2 regions of the Paracidovorax sp. genome follow, and region 2 is predicted to be linked to the other one. Evidence: riboswitches for the same ligand, from Rfam matches in the RefSeq annotation. Region 2 holds a riboswitch; the other holds the start of a gene.
The links. Region 2 has a riboswitch for glycine ahead of gcvT (glycine cleavage system aminomethyltransferase GcvT). Riboswitches for the same ligand answer to the same signal wherever they lie in the genome.
Positions count from the first base shown of each region.

Region 1: it holds a riboswitch for glycine, as region 2 does, so the genes downstream of both, AC3A84_RS17175 (D-amino acid dehydrogenase) here and gcvT (glycine cleavage system aminomethyltransferase GcvT) in region 2, are expected to answer to the same signal.

Region 1 is NZ_JBXYZY010000040.1:236,415-244,131, reverse strand. It holds gene AC3A84_RS17195 (tyrosine-protein phosphatase) at 1-713, shown strand, start outside; gene AC3A84_RS17190 (HU family DNA-binding protein) at 813-1,331, opposite strand; gene AC3A84_RS17185 (PhaM family polyhydroxyalkanoate granule multifunctional regulatory protein) at 1,616-2,479, shown strand; gene AC3A84_RS17180 (FIST signal transduction protein) at 2,581-3,864, shown strand; gene AC3A84_RS17175 (D-amino acid dehydrogenase) at 3,948-5,273, opposite strand; glycine riboswitch at 5,361-5,472, opposite strand; gene AC3A84_RS17170 (CMD domain-containing protein) at 5,615-6,805, opposite strand; gene AC3A84_RS17165 (SidA/IucD/PvdA family monooxygenase) at 6,857-7,717, opposite strand, start outside.
Region 2 is NZ_JBXYZY010000021.1:535,531-543,247, forward strand. It holds gene AC3A84_RS09305 (ABC transporter substrate-binding protein) at 1-39, shown strand, start outside; gene AC3A84_RS09310 (ABC transporter permease) at 131-1,018, shown strand; gene AC3A84_RS09315 (ABC transporter ATP-binding protein) at 1,032-1,826, shown strand; gene AC3A84_RS09320 (anti-sigma factor) at 1,919-2,692, opposite strand; gene AC3A84_RS09325 (sigma-70 family RNA polymerase sigma factor) at 2,689-3,255, opposite strand; gene AC3A84_RS09330 (DUF3455 domain-containing protein) at 3,373-3,951, opposite strand; glycine riboswitch at 4,155-4,254, shown strand; glycine riboswitch at 4,271-4,410, shown strand; gene gcvT (glycine cleavage system aminomethyltransferase GcvT) at 4,477-5,619, shown strand; gene gcvH (glycine cleavage system protein GcvH) at 5,793-6,167, shown strand; gene gcvP (aminomethyl-transferring glycine dehydrogenase) at 6,248-7,717, shown strand, end outside.

The sequences.
Region 1 (7,717 bases), on a different contig from region 2:
CCAATTTCCGAGACCTGGGCGGCTACGCCGGGCAGGACGGCCGGCCCGTGCGCTGGCGGCGGTTGTTCCGCTCCGACCATCTGGCCTCGCTCACCGCGCAGGACACGCAGGTGCTGGAGCCGCTGCGCCTGGCGCGCGTGATCGACTTCCGCGGCGAGGCCGAGAGTGCCTCGCTGGCCTACGCCATGCCTGGCGTGGCCTACCACGCGCTGCCGATCGAGCCCACCGTGGTGCAGCGCTCCAAGGAGATGGCGCTGGCCGGCGAGCAGCTCACGCCGGCCATCGCCGTCGCGCTGATGCAGGACACCTACCGCGCGTTCGTCTCCGACAACGCCGCGCAGTTCGCCGCGCTGTTCGAGCATCTGCTGCACAGCGATGCGCCGCTGGTCTTCCACTGCACCGCAGGCAAGGACCGCACGGGCTTCGCTGCGGCGCTCATCCTGCTGGCGCTGGGCGTGCCGCGCGACGTGGTGATGCAGGATTACCTCCTCACCAATGGCCTCTACCAGCCGCCGAGCCACTTCCTGCGCGCGGCCCCGGCCGAGGTGATGAACGTGCTCTGGCGCGTGCAGGAAGACTTCCTGCATGCCGCTCTGGACGTGGTCGAGCGCGACCACGGCGGGCTCGACCGCTACCTGCAGGGCCGGCTGGGCGTGGGGCCGGCCGAGCGTGCGCGTCTGGCGCAGATGTACCTGGAACCTGCCGGCAGCTGAACCGCGCAGCGCGCAGCCCCGGAACGAAAAAAGCCGGCTCATCGAGCCGGCCTTTTTTGTGGGCGTGCCCCGGTGGTACCGGAGCCGTGCCGCGTCCGATCAGAGCGTGGCGTCCTTGAGCTTCTTCAGCGCGCGGGTCTTGATCTTGACCGAAGCGGGCTTGGCGGGGAACCAGCGCTCTTCACCCGTGAACGGATCCTTGCCGAAGCGCTTCTTCTTGGCGGGCACTTGCTGCAGGCCGATCTTCATCAGGCCGGGCAGCGTGAATTCGCCGGAGCCCTTCTTGTGCACGGAGCCCAGGATGGCGCCTTCGAGCGCGGTCAGCACGGCCTTGACGGCCTTCGGCTCGACACCGGCTTGCGTGGCCAGGTGGGCCACCAGCGTGGTCTTGTTGAACACGTCCTTCACGGGCTTCAGGGCTGCGGGCGTGGCCTTGGCGGCGGCAGGCGCTGCGGCCTTCTTCACGACGGCCGTGGCCTTCTTGGCCGGCGCGGCAGCCTTCTTCGGTGCGGCGGCAGCGGTGGTCACCTTCTTGGCGGCTGCGGGAGCAGCGGCGGTCTTCTTGGTGGTGGTGGCGGCCTTGGTGGCCGGCGCGGTGGTTTTCTTTGCAGTTGCCATGATGTTGATTGATCTCTTCTGGATGAAACGGAGCAGAACTTTCCAGCGAGGCTGGTCGGCGAATTCTAGGACCTTTGCTCGGTGTGCTGCGGGCCGCGAGCCCAAAACGCCGCGCCAGCCCGCATGGACAGGCGCTTTGCACGTCGCGCGCTGCGCTGGCAGCAGGCTGACGCGGGAATGCGAGGGGCTTGCCTGCGCGGCCACCGCGTTAAGCTGCAGCACCCGCAACGCGCGGCGCCGCCGCCGTGCCTCACACGAGACAAACCCCTTTGCGAAGGACTGCCATGAGCGACAACACCCCCTTCGGCTTCGGCCGCTTTGTGCCGGGCTTTGACTTCCTGCAGAACCTGGCCAAGAACTCCGCCGCAGGCATGCCCGCCATGCCGGCGATGCCCGGCATGTCCAGCTGGGTCGCGCCCACGGTGAGCGAAGAAGAGCTGGAAAAGCGCATCGAGGAATTGAAGGCCGTGCAGTTCTGGCTCGACCAGAACTCGCGTGCGCTCACCGCCACCGTGCAGGCGCTGGAGGTGCAGAAGATGACCCTCGCCACGCTCAAGGGCATGAACGTGGCCATGGGTGACCTGGCCAGCGCGTTCACGCCCAAGCCGGCTGCGGCGGCCGATGCGGCTGCGCAGGCCAGCGCCCCCGCGTACCAAGCCCCACACCGCGATGCAGAAGACGCAGCCGGCCCTGACGCCGATGCGCAGGCCGATGCCGCCGCCGACGCGGACCAGCCCGCCGGCGTGGTCGATCCCATGCAATGGTGGACGGCGCTGGGCACGCAGTTCCAGCAGATCGCGGCCAATGCGCTGAAAGACGTCGCGCAGCACCAGGGCGCGTTTGATGCCACGCGCGACATGGCCGCGGAAGCCGTGAAGAGCGCCACTGACATGGCATCGCACCTGGCCGCGCAGGGGCTGCAGGGCGTGCAGGAGGCCACGCGCAGGGCGGCGAGTGCCGCGCCTGCCGCCGATGCGCCCAAGGCCGCCACCAAGCGCCGGGCACCCGCCAAGAAGGCGAGCACGCGCGCGGCAGCCAAGGCCCCTGCCAAGAAGGCCCCGGCCAAGACCGCCACCCCAGCCTCCGCGCGCAAGCCTGCGCCTGCACCGGCGCGCGCTGCCAGCGGGCGCTCGCGCACGGCGCGCTGAGCCCACCTTCTTCGGCCGGCCCGCGGGCGGAGCGCGGGACCGGTCCGCTTCGTTTGCCCCTTCGCCTTGGGCCTTCGCGGCCCTTCCCTGACAATCCCTCCATGCCCCTCTTTCCCCACGGACACGCCACCCATCCGCAATGGAACATGGCCGCTGCGCTGGTGCTGGCGCAGCTGCGCGCGCAGATGGCCCAGCCGCAGTACGCATCCGCGCCCACGCTGGGCCTGATCTACATCACCGACCACTACGCGCATGCGGCGGCGGAGCTGCTCGACTGGCTCGCCTCCGAGCTGCCCGAGGTGACCGACTGGAGTGGCTCCGTCGGCGTGGGCGTTGCGGCCAACAACGCCGAATACTTCGACGAGCCGGCGCTCTCCGTCATGTTGCTGGACGTGCCGGCCGATCAGTACCGCGTCTTCTCCGGCGTGGCGCCGCTCTCGCGCAGCGGCGCGGCGGCGGGGGGCTTCACGGCGCACACCGCCCTCGTGCATGCCGATGGCGGCACACCCGAACTCGCCGAGCTGATCGCCGAGGTGGCTGACCGCACCGCCACCGGCTATCTGTTCGGCGGCCTGGCGGCCAGCCGTGCGCAGAGCGTGCAGTTCGCCGTGGCCGGCAACGGCAACATCGCGGGGCAGGGCGCGGCGGGTGGCGTGTTCGACGGCGGCCTCTCGGGCGTGGCCTTCGGCGCCGGCGTGCAGCTGCTCTCGCGCGTCACCCAGGGCTGCCAGCCCGTCGGCCCGCTGATGACGGTGACCGCCGCGCAGGACAACGTCGCGCTGGAGCTCGACCACAGGCCCGCGCTCGACGTCCTGCTGGAGACCCTGAAAGTCTCGCTCGACGGCGATCCGCAGCCCGCGCTGCAGAAGGTGCGCGCCACGCTCGCCGGCCTGGTGGATGCGGGCGCGCAGCCGCAGGGCCGCACCGGCCACTTCGGCACCGACGTGCGAGTGCGCCACATCGTGGGCCTGGATGCCGCGCGGCGCGGTGTGGCCCTGGCCGACCGCGTGGAGTCTGGCATGCGGCTGGCCTTCTGCCAGCGCCATGTGGCTGCGGCGCGCGCCGACCTGATGCGCATCTGCGCCGAGATCCGCGAGGAGCTGGCGCCCGAAACCTACGACGAGAACGCGCTCACCCGCGCGCTGGCGGGCGCCGACGCGCCGGGCGAGGCGCAGCAGCGGCAGATCCTGGGTGCCATCTACGTCAGCTGCTCGGGCCGCGGCGGGCCGCATTTCGGCGGGCCCAGCGCGGAGCTGCAGATCGTGCGCCATGCGCTGGGCGACGTGCCCCTGGTGGGCTTCTTCGCCGCCGGCGAGATCGCGCACGACCGGCTCTACGGCTACACCGGCGTGCTGACCGTGTTCGTGGGCAACGCGGCGAACTGAGCGCCTCAGGCGCCTCTCGCCGCGCATCTTCACCGCCGAGCTGCGCTGCCCCGCTGCCCCGTTCGCCGCAGGGCAAGCGGGCCTCAGGCATCAGGCCGGCAGCAGGCGGGGGCGGATGCCGCGGGGAGCCCGGCGAACGCGAAGTCCAGCTCCGGCGCCAGCCCGCTCACGATGCGCGCGATCGACTTGCCCGAGCCGCAGGCATGCGTCCAGCCCAGCGTGCCGTGGCCGGTGTTGAGGTACAGGTTGGGCAGCCTGGTCTTGCCGATCAGCGGCACGTTGCTGGGCGTGGCCGGGCGCAGGCCCGACCAGAACTGCGCACCCGCCGTGTCGCCCGCACCAGGAAAAAGCGCTTCCACGCGCCGCACGATGGCCTCGCAGCGCACGTGGTTCAGCGCGCGCCCGTAGCCGTTGAGCTCGGCCGTTCCGGCGATGCGCATCACGTCGCGCGCGGGCTGTCCGTCCTGCGCGGCTCGGGTGTAACGCGAGAAGACCAGCTTGTATTCGTCGTCGGTCAGGCTGGCCGTGTAGGCGGCGGAGGCATCGCGCACGGGCAGCGTCACTGAATAGCCCTTGGCCGGATAGATCGGCAGGCGCAGGCCCAGCGGCTCGGCCAGCAGCGGGCTGAACGAACCCATGGCCAGCACGTAGGCGTCGGCGCTCACGCGCTCGTAGCGGCCTTCGGCATTGGTGATCTCCACGTGGTCGATGGCGCCGCCCACCGTGCGCAGCGCGGTGATGTGGCAGGCCATGCGGAACCGGACGCCGGCCGCCTCGGCCAGCCGCGCCAGCTCGCGGGTGAAGAGGTTGGCGTCACCTGACTCGTCCGCGGCCGTGTAAGTGGCGCCGGCCAGCTGGGGGCGGATGGTGGCCAGCGCAGGTTCCAGCGATACGGCCTCGTCGGCGTTCACCACGCGGCGATCGCAGCCGAGCTGGCGCATCTGTTCGGCCGGGGCCAGGGCCGCGTCGAACTCCTTGGCGCTGGTGTAGAAGTGCAGGATGCCCTGCGTGCGTTCGTCATAGCGGATGCCGGTGTCGCGCCGCAGCTGCTGCAGCGTGTCGCGGCTATAGGTGCCTAGCGCGACGATCTGCTCGATGTTGTGGCGCGTGCGCGCCGGCGTGCATTCGCGCAGGAACTGCAGGCCCCAGAGCCACTGCCGCATATCGGCGCGCAGCCGGAACAGCAGCGGCGCATCTTCGCGGCCCAGCCACTTGAGCAGCTTCAGCGGTGCGCCCGGATTGGCCCAGGGCTCGGCATGGCTCACCGAGATCTGCCCGCCGTTGGCGAAGCTGGTCTCTGCGCCGGGCGTGGCCTGGCGGTCGATGACGGTCACTTCGTGGCCGAGCTGCTGGAGGAAGTAAGCGGAGGTGGTGCCGAGCAAGCCGGCGCCGAGGACGATCACGCGCATGTTGAAGCCTTTGAGGGTTCAAGTGCTGGACACACGTGCGCAGGCAGCTATGAATTCAATAGCGTGCAGCAGGCGCGTGGCCCAGCTGCCGCTCCCCCTGTCCTTGGTACCTGAGAGATTCACCGCACGCCAACACGGCGCAGGGCTTGCTCCTTCGGTGCGCCACTGGGTGTGGTGGCGGCTCTCCAGACGGCATTCGATGGTGTGCAGTACGGTACCTGAGCGTGTATGGGAGTTTGCGCCTTCGGTGGAACGCCCGCTGTGCCGGCCGTCCGCTCTCCTGCGGGGCGGATCGTAGCAGCGAAACCGCACCGCGCGAAGCGCCCGGCGCGGCCGCTGGTTCAGCGGGCCTGCGGGAAAACCGCTTCGCCCAGGTTCAGCATCAGCCGGTTGGCCCAGGCGAAGAGGGCGGCGGCATGCAGCGCGTCCAGGATTTCGACATCGGACAGGCCGGCATCGCGCAGCGGCTGCAGGTGCTGCGCGCCGAACGTGCCGGGCGTGCGCGTGAGCGCCGCGCTGGCGTGCACGATGGCCCGCTCGCGCGCATTGGTGCCGGCGATATCGGGGTCCGTGAAGATCTGCGCCATCACGTCGTTGCGCTTGGCGAGCTGCTCGAAGCGCTGGGCATGCACCGAGGCGCAGTACACGCAGCCGTTCACGCGCGACACCACGGTGCTCGCGACTTCGCGCTCTGCGCGCGAGAGGCCGCCGGGCGCGTACATGATGGCGTTGAAGGCTTGCGAGCGCTCGGACAGCACGCGCGGCTGGTGCGCCAGCAGCAGGTAGAAATCCGACGTGCGGGCCTTGGGGTGGCTGAGGTCGAGCACCGCGTTCTGCTCGGGCGTGGCCACTGCCGGGTCAAGCACGGGCAGCCAGGCTTTCCAGTCCAGCGTCTCGCTGGTGTAGCCGTTCACGCGCAGCGGCTCGCCGGGCGCGGGCAGGTTGGCGGGGTGGACGAAAGGGGCGGCGTCCGCCGCCTGCGCCGTTGCCGCAGCAGCGGGCGCGCTGCCTGCATCGCCCAGCTGCGCCAGCGCGGCCACGCCGGCCACCACGCGCAGCTGGTAGGTGACGAAGCCGATCAGCTGCGCCAGCAGCACCGTGTCGGGCACCGAGAGGCCCGCAGCGGGCAGCGCTTGCAGGGCGGCCTGGTCGCTTTCGGCCGGCTGCGTGGCGAGGGTGCGGGCGAAATGCACGATGGCCTGCAGGCGTGCATCCGCGATCGCGGCGCCGGGCGTCTCGACGAGCGCCTGCACGGCCGGCTCGGCATGCAGCGGCTGCAGCGCCGCGCGGTAGTGCGCCGCCAGCGCGGGCAGGCCGCTCACGCGGGCAATGTCGTGCGCCACGGCCAGGCGCTCGGCTTGCGAGAGGCCGCCGGGCAGGCCGGCGCCGAAGAGCGCGTCTTCGCAGCCCTGCGTGGCGGTGGCGACCTTGTCGCGCTGGTGGCGCACGGCGTGGGCCGCGCTGCCGGGTGCGAGGCCGGCGATGTGGTCGATGGTGTCGTGGGCAGCGATGGAGGTGTCGGTGGTGGTCATGGGCGATGCGTTGCGGTGCGGTGGGGCCGGAAGGAGATCGTGAACACGTTCTCAGCGGGGCAGGACGCGCCGGGCAGTGTCCGCAGGCGTCCATTCGTCGCCCAGCAGTTCGGGCTCGGCATAGGCCTGCAGCACGCCGAAGTGGTAGTCCACATCTTCGCGGTAGAACAGGCTGGCGAGGCCGGTGGCCAGGCGGCGAGCGCCGTCGCTGATGGCCGGGATGTCGCCCGAGACGGTGCCGTGCGAGAGCGCGGCCGGGTAGCAGAAGCAGTGCACGCGCTCCAGGCCGGGGCAGGCGCCGGGGGCTTTTTCGCGGAACTCGAACACCGGGCCCAGGTCGGGCGAATCGGCCAGTTCCTGGTCTTCGTCGCCCGGCGGCGGCGTGTAGCGCTCACTCCAGGTGCGCACGTAGGGCGCGATGGCCGCGAACTCGGGCTTGCGCGCCCAGTCGATGGCGAAGCCGGTCGAGACGATCAGGAAGTCGAAGGCGAAGCTGCCGTGCGGCGTGGCGACGTGCAGCGCGCCGTCGGCCGGGTTCTCATGCACGCTTTGCACCGGGCAGCCCAGGTGGAAGAAGGCGTTGGCGTGGCGCGAGACGCGCAGCGTGCTGCCGTGCGGCGGGGGCACCTGCGTGGTGTTGATGTAGTGGCGGATGCGCCATTTCCAGGCATCGGGCAGGTCGTGGTGGCCGTGCGTGAGGCCGGGCACGCCCGAGCCCTTGGACTTGTTGATGCGGGGCAGGTCGGGGCGGCGCACCAGCAGGTCCACGCTGGCGGCGCCGCATTCCAGCGCCGTGGCGGCGCTGTCCATGGCCGAGGAGCCGGCGCCCACCACGCCCACGCGCAGGTCGCGCAGCGTGGCGTAGTCCAGCACATCGGACGAATGCGCCCAGCGGCTGCGGTCCACGCCCTG
Region 2 (7,717 bases):
GACGCGTTCATCAAGTCCGCCGCCCATATCGTGAAGTAAGGTTCACGGTTCCGCTTTCGGCACGTGCCGCAAGCACTCCCATGACCGCAGGAGCTTCGGCTCCTGCTTTGCTTTTGCAAGGCCCTCTGCCATGTCCCTCTTCTCCCTGCTCGGCGCCGTCGAGATCGGGCTGATCTTCAGTCTGGTCGCGCTGGGCGTCTTCATCTCGTTCCGGCTGCTGCGCTTTCCCGACCTGACGGTGGACGGCAGCTTCCCGCTGGGCGGTGCGGTCTGCGCAGTGCTCATCTCCACGGGCACCAACCCCTACGTCGCCACGCTCGCGGCCACGGCGGCGGGCGCGGGCGCGGGCCTCATCACCGGCTGGCTCAACGTCAAGCTCAAGATCATGGATCTGCTGGCCAGCATCCTGATGATGATCGCGCTGTATTCGATCAACCTGCGCATCATGGGCGGCCCCAACGTGCCGCTCATCAACGACCCGACGCTCTTCACCCTGCTGCAGCCCGAGGGCATGGCCGACTACGTCGCCCGCCCCGCCCTGCTGCTGGTGATCGTGATCATCGCCAAGCTCGCCATGGACTGGTTCTTCGCCACCGAGCGGGGCCTGGCCATCCGCGCCACCGGCTCCAACGCCCGCATGGCCCGCGCCCAGGGCGTGAACACCGGCGCCATGGTGCTGCTGGGCATGGCCGTGTCGAACGCGCTCGTCGCCCTGGCCGGCGCCCTCTTCGCACAGACGCAGGGTGGCGCGGACATCTCCATGGGCATCGGCACCATCGTGATCGGCCTGGCCGCCGTGATCGTGGGCGAGAGCATCCTGCCCTCGCGCCGGCTGGTGTGGGCGACGCTTGCCGTCATCATCGGCGCCATCGTCTATCGCTTCTTCATCGCGCTGGCGCTCAACAGCGACTTCATCGGCCTGAAGGCGCAGGACCTGAACCTGGTCACGGCCGTGCTGGTGACGGTGGCGCTCGTCATTCCGCAGATCAAGCGCAAGCTGGCCTCGAAGCAGCGCTGAAAGGGATCACATCATGCTGAGCGCACAAGACCTGCACATCACCTTCAACCCCGGCACGCCCATCGAGACGCGCGCGCTGCGCGGCATGTCGCTGGACATCCCGGCCGGGCAGTTCGTCACCGTCATCGGCTCCAACGGGGCCGGCAAATCCACCTTCCTGAACGCCATCTCGGGCGACCTGTCGGTGGACACGGGCCGCATCGCCATCGACGGCGAAGACGTGACCCGCCAGCCCGTCTGGGCGCGCGCAAAGCGCGTGGCGCGCGTCTTCCAGGACCCGATGGCCGGCACCTGCGAGGACCTGACCATCGAAGAGAACATGGCCCTCGCCCAGCAGCGCGGCACGCTGCGCGGCCTGCGCGGCGCGGTGAAGACGCAGCAGCGCGAGACCTTCCGCGAACGCCTCGCCACACTGGGCCTGGGTCTGGAGAACCGCCTGACCGACCGCATCGGCCTGCTCTCGGGCGGCCAGCGCCAGGCCGTCAGCCTGCTGATGGCGGCGCTGCAGCCCTCGCGCATCCTGCTGCTGGACGAGCACACCGCCGCGCTCGACCCGCGCACGGCCGACTTCGTGCTGCAGCTCACCGCCCGCATCGTGGCCGAGAACCAGCTCACCACCATGATGGTCACGCACAGCATGCGCCAGGCGCTGGACGTGGGCCAGCGCACGGTGATGCTGCACCAGGGCCAGGTGGTGCTCGATGTGGCCGGCGAGGAACGCAGCCGCCTGGACGTGCCCGACCTGCTGCAGATGTTCGAGAAGGTGCGCGGCGAAAAACTGGCGGACGACGCGCTGCTGCTGGGCTGAAGGCGCACGCGACAGGGGTGCCAGGGCCCCGGGGAAGTCCGGCCCTGGCGCCCGCGCTGCCTGCGCAGGCAGCTATCGAAACCAGAGCGCCGTCAGATCATCTTCACGGCCCGCCCGATGAACACGATCGGCCCGGTGGGCCGGTCGATGGGTGAGCCGGCCTCGGGCTCCAGCGTCAGCTCGAAGAGCTGGTTCGCCTCCAGCGGCGGCAGGCGGTCGATCGGCACCTGCACTGGCTCGCCCGGCCGCACCAGGCCCAGCGATTTCGGCCCCTGCCACTGGTCGGCCTTGGTCCAGAACTGCAGCGACTTGCCCGGCGGCACGGGCGTGTCGGCCAGGGGCTTGAGCTGCAGCTGGCCCGAGCGCGAAGAGGCCTGCACCACCCAGCCGGGCGACGTGCCGCCCGGCGCCACCAGCACCACCATGTATTGCGGCCCGGCGGGCGTGCCAAGCAAGCCCGGCCCGGCGACCAGCACCGTCGCCAGCACGGCCGCAGCGGCAAATCCGCCTGCGGCCAGCCCGCGCCAGAGGCGCAGGTCGTTCCACCACGCGCTGAGGGCCGAGGGCGCCGCGGCTGCGGCACGCGGACGGCGGGCAGCTGCCGCACCGGCCCCGCCCACGCTGCGCTCGATGCGCGGCCAGAGCGCGGGCGATGGCTCCACGGCGGGCGCGAGCGCCACCAGCGGATGCAGGCGCTCTTCCCAGGCTTCGACCGCCGCGCGCAGTGCCGCGTCGTGCGGCAGGCGCGCTTCGACCGAGCGGCGGCCCGCGATGGGCAACGTGCCCAGCACATAGGCGCCGGCCAGGGCGTCGAGATCCTCAGGATTGGAAGGGTCGGAAAAATCCGGTGTCGATCGGCTCGTCATGCCATGCACTCCCGCAGCGCGCGCATGCCGCGCTGAATCCAGGCCTTCACGGTGCCCAGCGGCGTCTGCGTGCGCTCGGCGATCTCGCCATGCGAGCAGCCTTCCACGTAGGCCAGCACGATGCAATCGCGCCGCGCCGGCTCCAGGCGGCCCAGGCAGGTATCGAGCCGGCCCAGGTCGGCACCGAGTTCATAGGGGTCGATGCGGCTGCGGTAGTTCTGCAGCGCGGCCTGGTCGTCGATGGCCTCCACGGCTTCTTCGTCCAGGCGCACGTCGCGTCCGCTGCCGCGCACCACGTTCAGCGCCGCGTGGCGCACCACGCTGTAGATCCAGCCCCGGCCCGCGCCGCGCGCGGCGTCGAAACTGCCCGCGCGCTGCCAGATGCTGAGAAAGGCGTCGTGCAGCACATCCTCGGCCTGGGCGCGCTCGCGCACGATGCGCAGGGCCACGCCCAGCAGGTAGCGGCCTTCGCGCTCGTAGATGCGCTGCAGGGCCTGGTGGTCACCCCGGGCGCAAGCCCCCAGGGCGGCGTCGTAGTCGAAAGGGTCGGCTGCAGCGTTCAAGGGCGGGCTGGGAGGGTGGTGGAGGGATCTGCGGCATCGTAGTGCATGCCGCAGGCCCGGCCGCCCTTCCCCTTGCACGCCTGGGGCGGCCGATGCTGCCCAGCGCAGCGATTCCGGTCAGGCCGCCTTGTAGAAGATGTAGTCGGCCTGGTAGGGCACGGTGGTCTTCTGGCCCTTGTTGGCCATGGTGCAAGCCATGTTGGCCGGGGCCACGCCGCCCGTGAGGTTTACGCGCTGGATGTAGGTGACGCCGGTCAGCGCGCCGCTACCCATGGCAGGGTTGGCCTTGACCAGCTGGTAGGGCAGCGCGCCGGCGGTGGAAGGCGCCACGGCCAGCTGGGTCGCCGTCAGCTTGGAGCCGTCGTTCGCCTCCCAGGTGGCGGGCGGGCCGTAGTACTTGCCGACCTGCTTGCCGCTGCGGTCCATCAGCTTGGCATCCGGGCCTGCGAAGGTCCATTCCACCTGGCCGGGCATGCCGGCCTTGTCCTTGCATTCGTAGGTGATGTCGCCCTTGCCCACGGTCTCCCAGGCCACCTTGTTGCCGGCCGGCACCTGGATGGACGCGGGCAGGCTGGCCTGCGAGAAGGCCATGCCGGAGGACGGCGACGACGACATCGAGCCGCAGGCGGCCAGCAGGGCAGCGGCGGACACGGTACCGGCCAGGGTGGCGATACGGGAGAGGCGGATGTTGCGCATGGGGTGCTCCTTGGAATCGGGTGAAACAACAGTGGATGGAATCGATGGCAGCCTGTGCTTTTCACGGGTCTGCCCAGGCTCTACCCACGAGGCCGGCATTTGGATGCAGCACCAAATGCAACAAATTGCTTCAACGGGCCTATCGACAATTTCACGAGGATCGCCCACCGGCTCTTGGCCACGCGTTCGCGCCGCTATACTCCGCCCACTCGTCAGGAGAGAGTTGCCGCGCCACGCGGCAGCCGCCGAAGGCGCAGGGCACCAACCGCCCGAACGCTCAGGCAAAAGGACTGACAGGAGCGCCCGCAGGGATGCGGGCGTTTCCCTTGCTGGAGAGAGGCCGCCGCGCGCGCATTGCAGGCAGAGCGGCCCACCGAAGGAGCAAACCCCGCCCCGCAGCCGCATTGACGGCCGCCCGGCACGGTGAATCTCTCAGGTAAAGCGGACAGCGGGGCACATGCAGCGGCCAAAGCCTCCTCACCGGGGCCGGCCGCGTCACTGTTCGCCCCTGTGGAGATTGCCGCCATGTCCTCGTCCGCCCCCGCGTCTGCCGCCCCGCTGCTGACCACCCCGCTCAACGCATTGCACCTGGAACTGGGCGCGCGCATGGTGCCCTTCGCGGGCTATTCCATGCCCGTGCAGTACCCCGCCGGCCTGATGGCCGAGCACCACCACACGCGCACCGCCGCAGGCCTCTTCGACGTCTCGCACATGGGCCAGCTGTGCCTGTCGGGCCCCGATGCCGCAGCCGCCTTCGAAACGCTGATCCCGGTGGACGTGCAGGGCCTGGGCATCGGCCGCCAGCGCTACGGCCTGCTGCTCAACGACGCGGGCGGCATCATCGACGACCTGATGTTCGTGAACCGGGGCGACGACCTCTTCGTCATCGTAAACGGCGCCTGCAAGGTCGGCGACATCGCCCACATCCAGGAACGCATCGGCCACCTCTGCCAAGTGCAGCCCCTGCCCGACCAGGCCCTGCTGGCGCTGCAAGGCCCGCAGGCGGCCGCCGCGCTCGGCCGCCTGGCGCCCGAAGTGCTGTCCCTGGTCTTCATGACCGGCACGGCCGCCTCCATCGCCGGCTGCGACTGCTACGTGACCCGCAGCGGCTACACGGGCGAAGACGGCTTCGAGATCTCCGTGCCCGCCGCGCAGGCGGAGACGCTGGCCCGCGCCCTGCTGGCCCAGCCCGAGGTCCAACCCATCGGCCTGGGCGCGCGCAACTCGCTGCGGCTGGAGGCGGGCCTGTGCCTCTACGGCAACGACATCGACACCACCACCACCCCGCCCGAAGCCGCGCTGAACTGGGCCATCCAGAAGGTGCGCCGCACGGGCGGCGCCCGCGCCGGCGGCTTTCCCGGCGCCGACAAGGTGCTCGCCCAGATCGACGACCCGGCCCTGCTCACGCGCAAGCGCGTGGGCCTGGTGGCGCTGGAGCGCGTGCCGGTGCGCGAGCACACCGAACTGCAGTCGCCGGACGGCCAGCGCATCGGCGAAGTCACCAGCGGCCTGCTGGGCCCCACCGTGGACCGGCCCGTCGCCATGGGCTACGTGACGCCGGCCTTCGCGGCGCTGGGCACGCGGGTGAACGCCATCGTGCGCGGCAAGGCCGTGCCGATGGAAGTGGCGGCCATGCCCTTCACCCCCGCACGCTACTACCGCGGCTGAAGCGCGGCCGGCTCCGGCCGGCGGCCGCCTGCACCGCCTCTGCGCTGCGCCGGGTCGCGCGGGCCGCCCTTCATGAGGCCCGCGCCCCGCTGCCGGACGGCTACAGTCGCTGCTGGCATCGGCGCCATCGTTTCAAACATCGTCTTCCTTCCTCTTTTTTCTGGAGTTTCCCCATGAGCGTCAAGTTTTCCAAAGACCACGAGTGGATCGACACGGCCCAGGCGGACGCCGCCATCGTCGGTATCACCCAGCATGCGCAGGACGCGCTGGGCGACGTGGTGTTCGTGGACCTGCCCGAAGTCGGCAAGACCTTTGAGCAAGGCGAAGTGGCCGGCGTGGTCGAGTCCGTCAAGGCCGCGGCCGACGTGTACATGCCCGTGTCGGGCGAGATCGTCGAAGTGAACGAGGCCCTGCGTGCCGACCCGTCGCTCGCCAACAGCGACCCGCTGGGCGCCGGCTGGTTCTTCAAGGTGCGCGTTTCCGACGCCGCCCAGCTGGACGGCCTGATGGACGAAACCACCTACGCCGCGTTCGCCCAGAACGCCTGACCCCGCCGCTGCCGCTGCGCCCCCCCGGCCGCCGCCGGGTGCGGCGGCCCTCCCCGCCACGCCCCGACCGAACGCCGCCGATGACCACCGCCCTGCCTCCGCTCTCCGCCCTGGAGAACGCCACCGAATTCCAGCCCCGCCACATCGGCATCGATGCGGCGGACGAAGCCCACATGCTCTCCGTGATCGGCGAGGCCTCGCGCCGCGCGCTCATCGACGGCATCGTGCCCCGCTCCATCGCCCGCAGCCAGCCCATGGACCTGCCCGCCGCCACGACCGAAGCCGGCGCCTTGGCCGAGCTGAAGGCGTTCGCGGGCAAGAACCAGCTGCTGAAAAGCTTCATCGGCCAGGGCTACTACGGCACGCACACGCCCGGCGTGATCCTGCGCAACATCCTGGAGAACCCCGCCTGGTACACCGCCTACACGCCCTACCAGGCCGAGATCAGCCAGGGCCGCATGGAGGCGCTGGTCAACTTCCAGACCATGGTGTGCGATTTGACGGCCATGCCGATCGCCAACGCCTCCATGCTCGACGAGGCCACCGCCGCCGCCGAAGCCATGACGCTGGCCAAGCGCTCGGTCAAGTCCAAGAGCAACCGCTTCATCGTCGCGGGCGACGCGCACCCGCAGACCATCGAGGTGATTCAGACCCGTGCCGAGCCCCTGGGCATCGAGGTGGTGCTGGCCAACTCGCTGGCCGAATGGAACGACGCGCTGGACGGCGACTATTTCGCCGTGCTGGCCCAGTACCCCGCCACCAGCGGCCGCATCGACGACCTGGCGGCCGATGCCGAGAAGGCCCACGCCCGTGGCGCAGCCTTCATCGCCGCGGCCGACCTGCTGGCCCTGACCCTCATCACCCCGCCCGGCGAATGGGGCGCCGACATCGTCGTGGGCACCACCCAGCGCTTCGGCATGCCCATGGGCGCCGGAGGCCCCCACGCCGCCTTCATGGCCTGCCGCGACGAATACAAGCGCAGCCTGCCCGGCCGCCTGGTGGGCGTGAGCGTGGACGTGCACGGCAAGCCCGCCTACCGCCTGGCGCTGCAGACCCGCGAGCAGCACATCCGCCGCGAGAAGGCCACCTCCAACATCTGCACGGCCCAGGTGCTGCCGGCCGTCATCGCCAGCATGTACGCCGTCTATCACGGCCCCGAAGGCCTGACGCGCATCGCCCGCCGCGTGGCCGCCTACACCGCCATCCTGGCGCAGGGCCTCAAGGCCCTGGGCGCGCCGCTGCGCGAGCACCCGACCTTCGACACGCTCTCGCTGCACACCGGCACCGCTACGGAAACGATAGCTGCCCGCGCAGTCTCCATGGGCGCCAATCTGCGGATCTATTTCAAGGAATACCTCTGCATCTCGCTGGACGAGACCACCACCCGCGCTGACGTCGAACTGCTCTGGAAGATCTTCGCGAAGGACGGCCAGACCCTGCCCACCTTCGCCGACTACGCCGAATCCGGCGTGGCCGCGCTGATCCCTGCCGCCCTGCAGCGCAGCAGCGCCTTCCTCACGCACCCGGTGTTCAACACGCACCATAGCGAA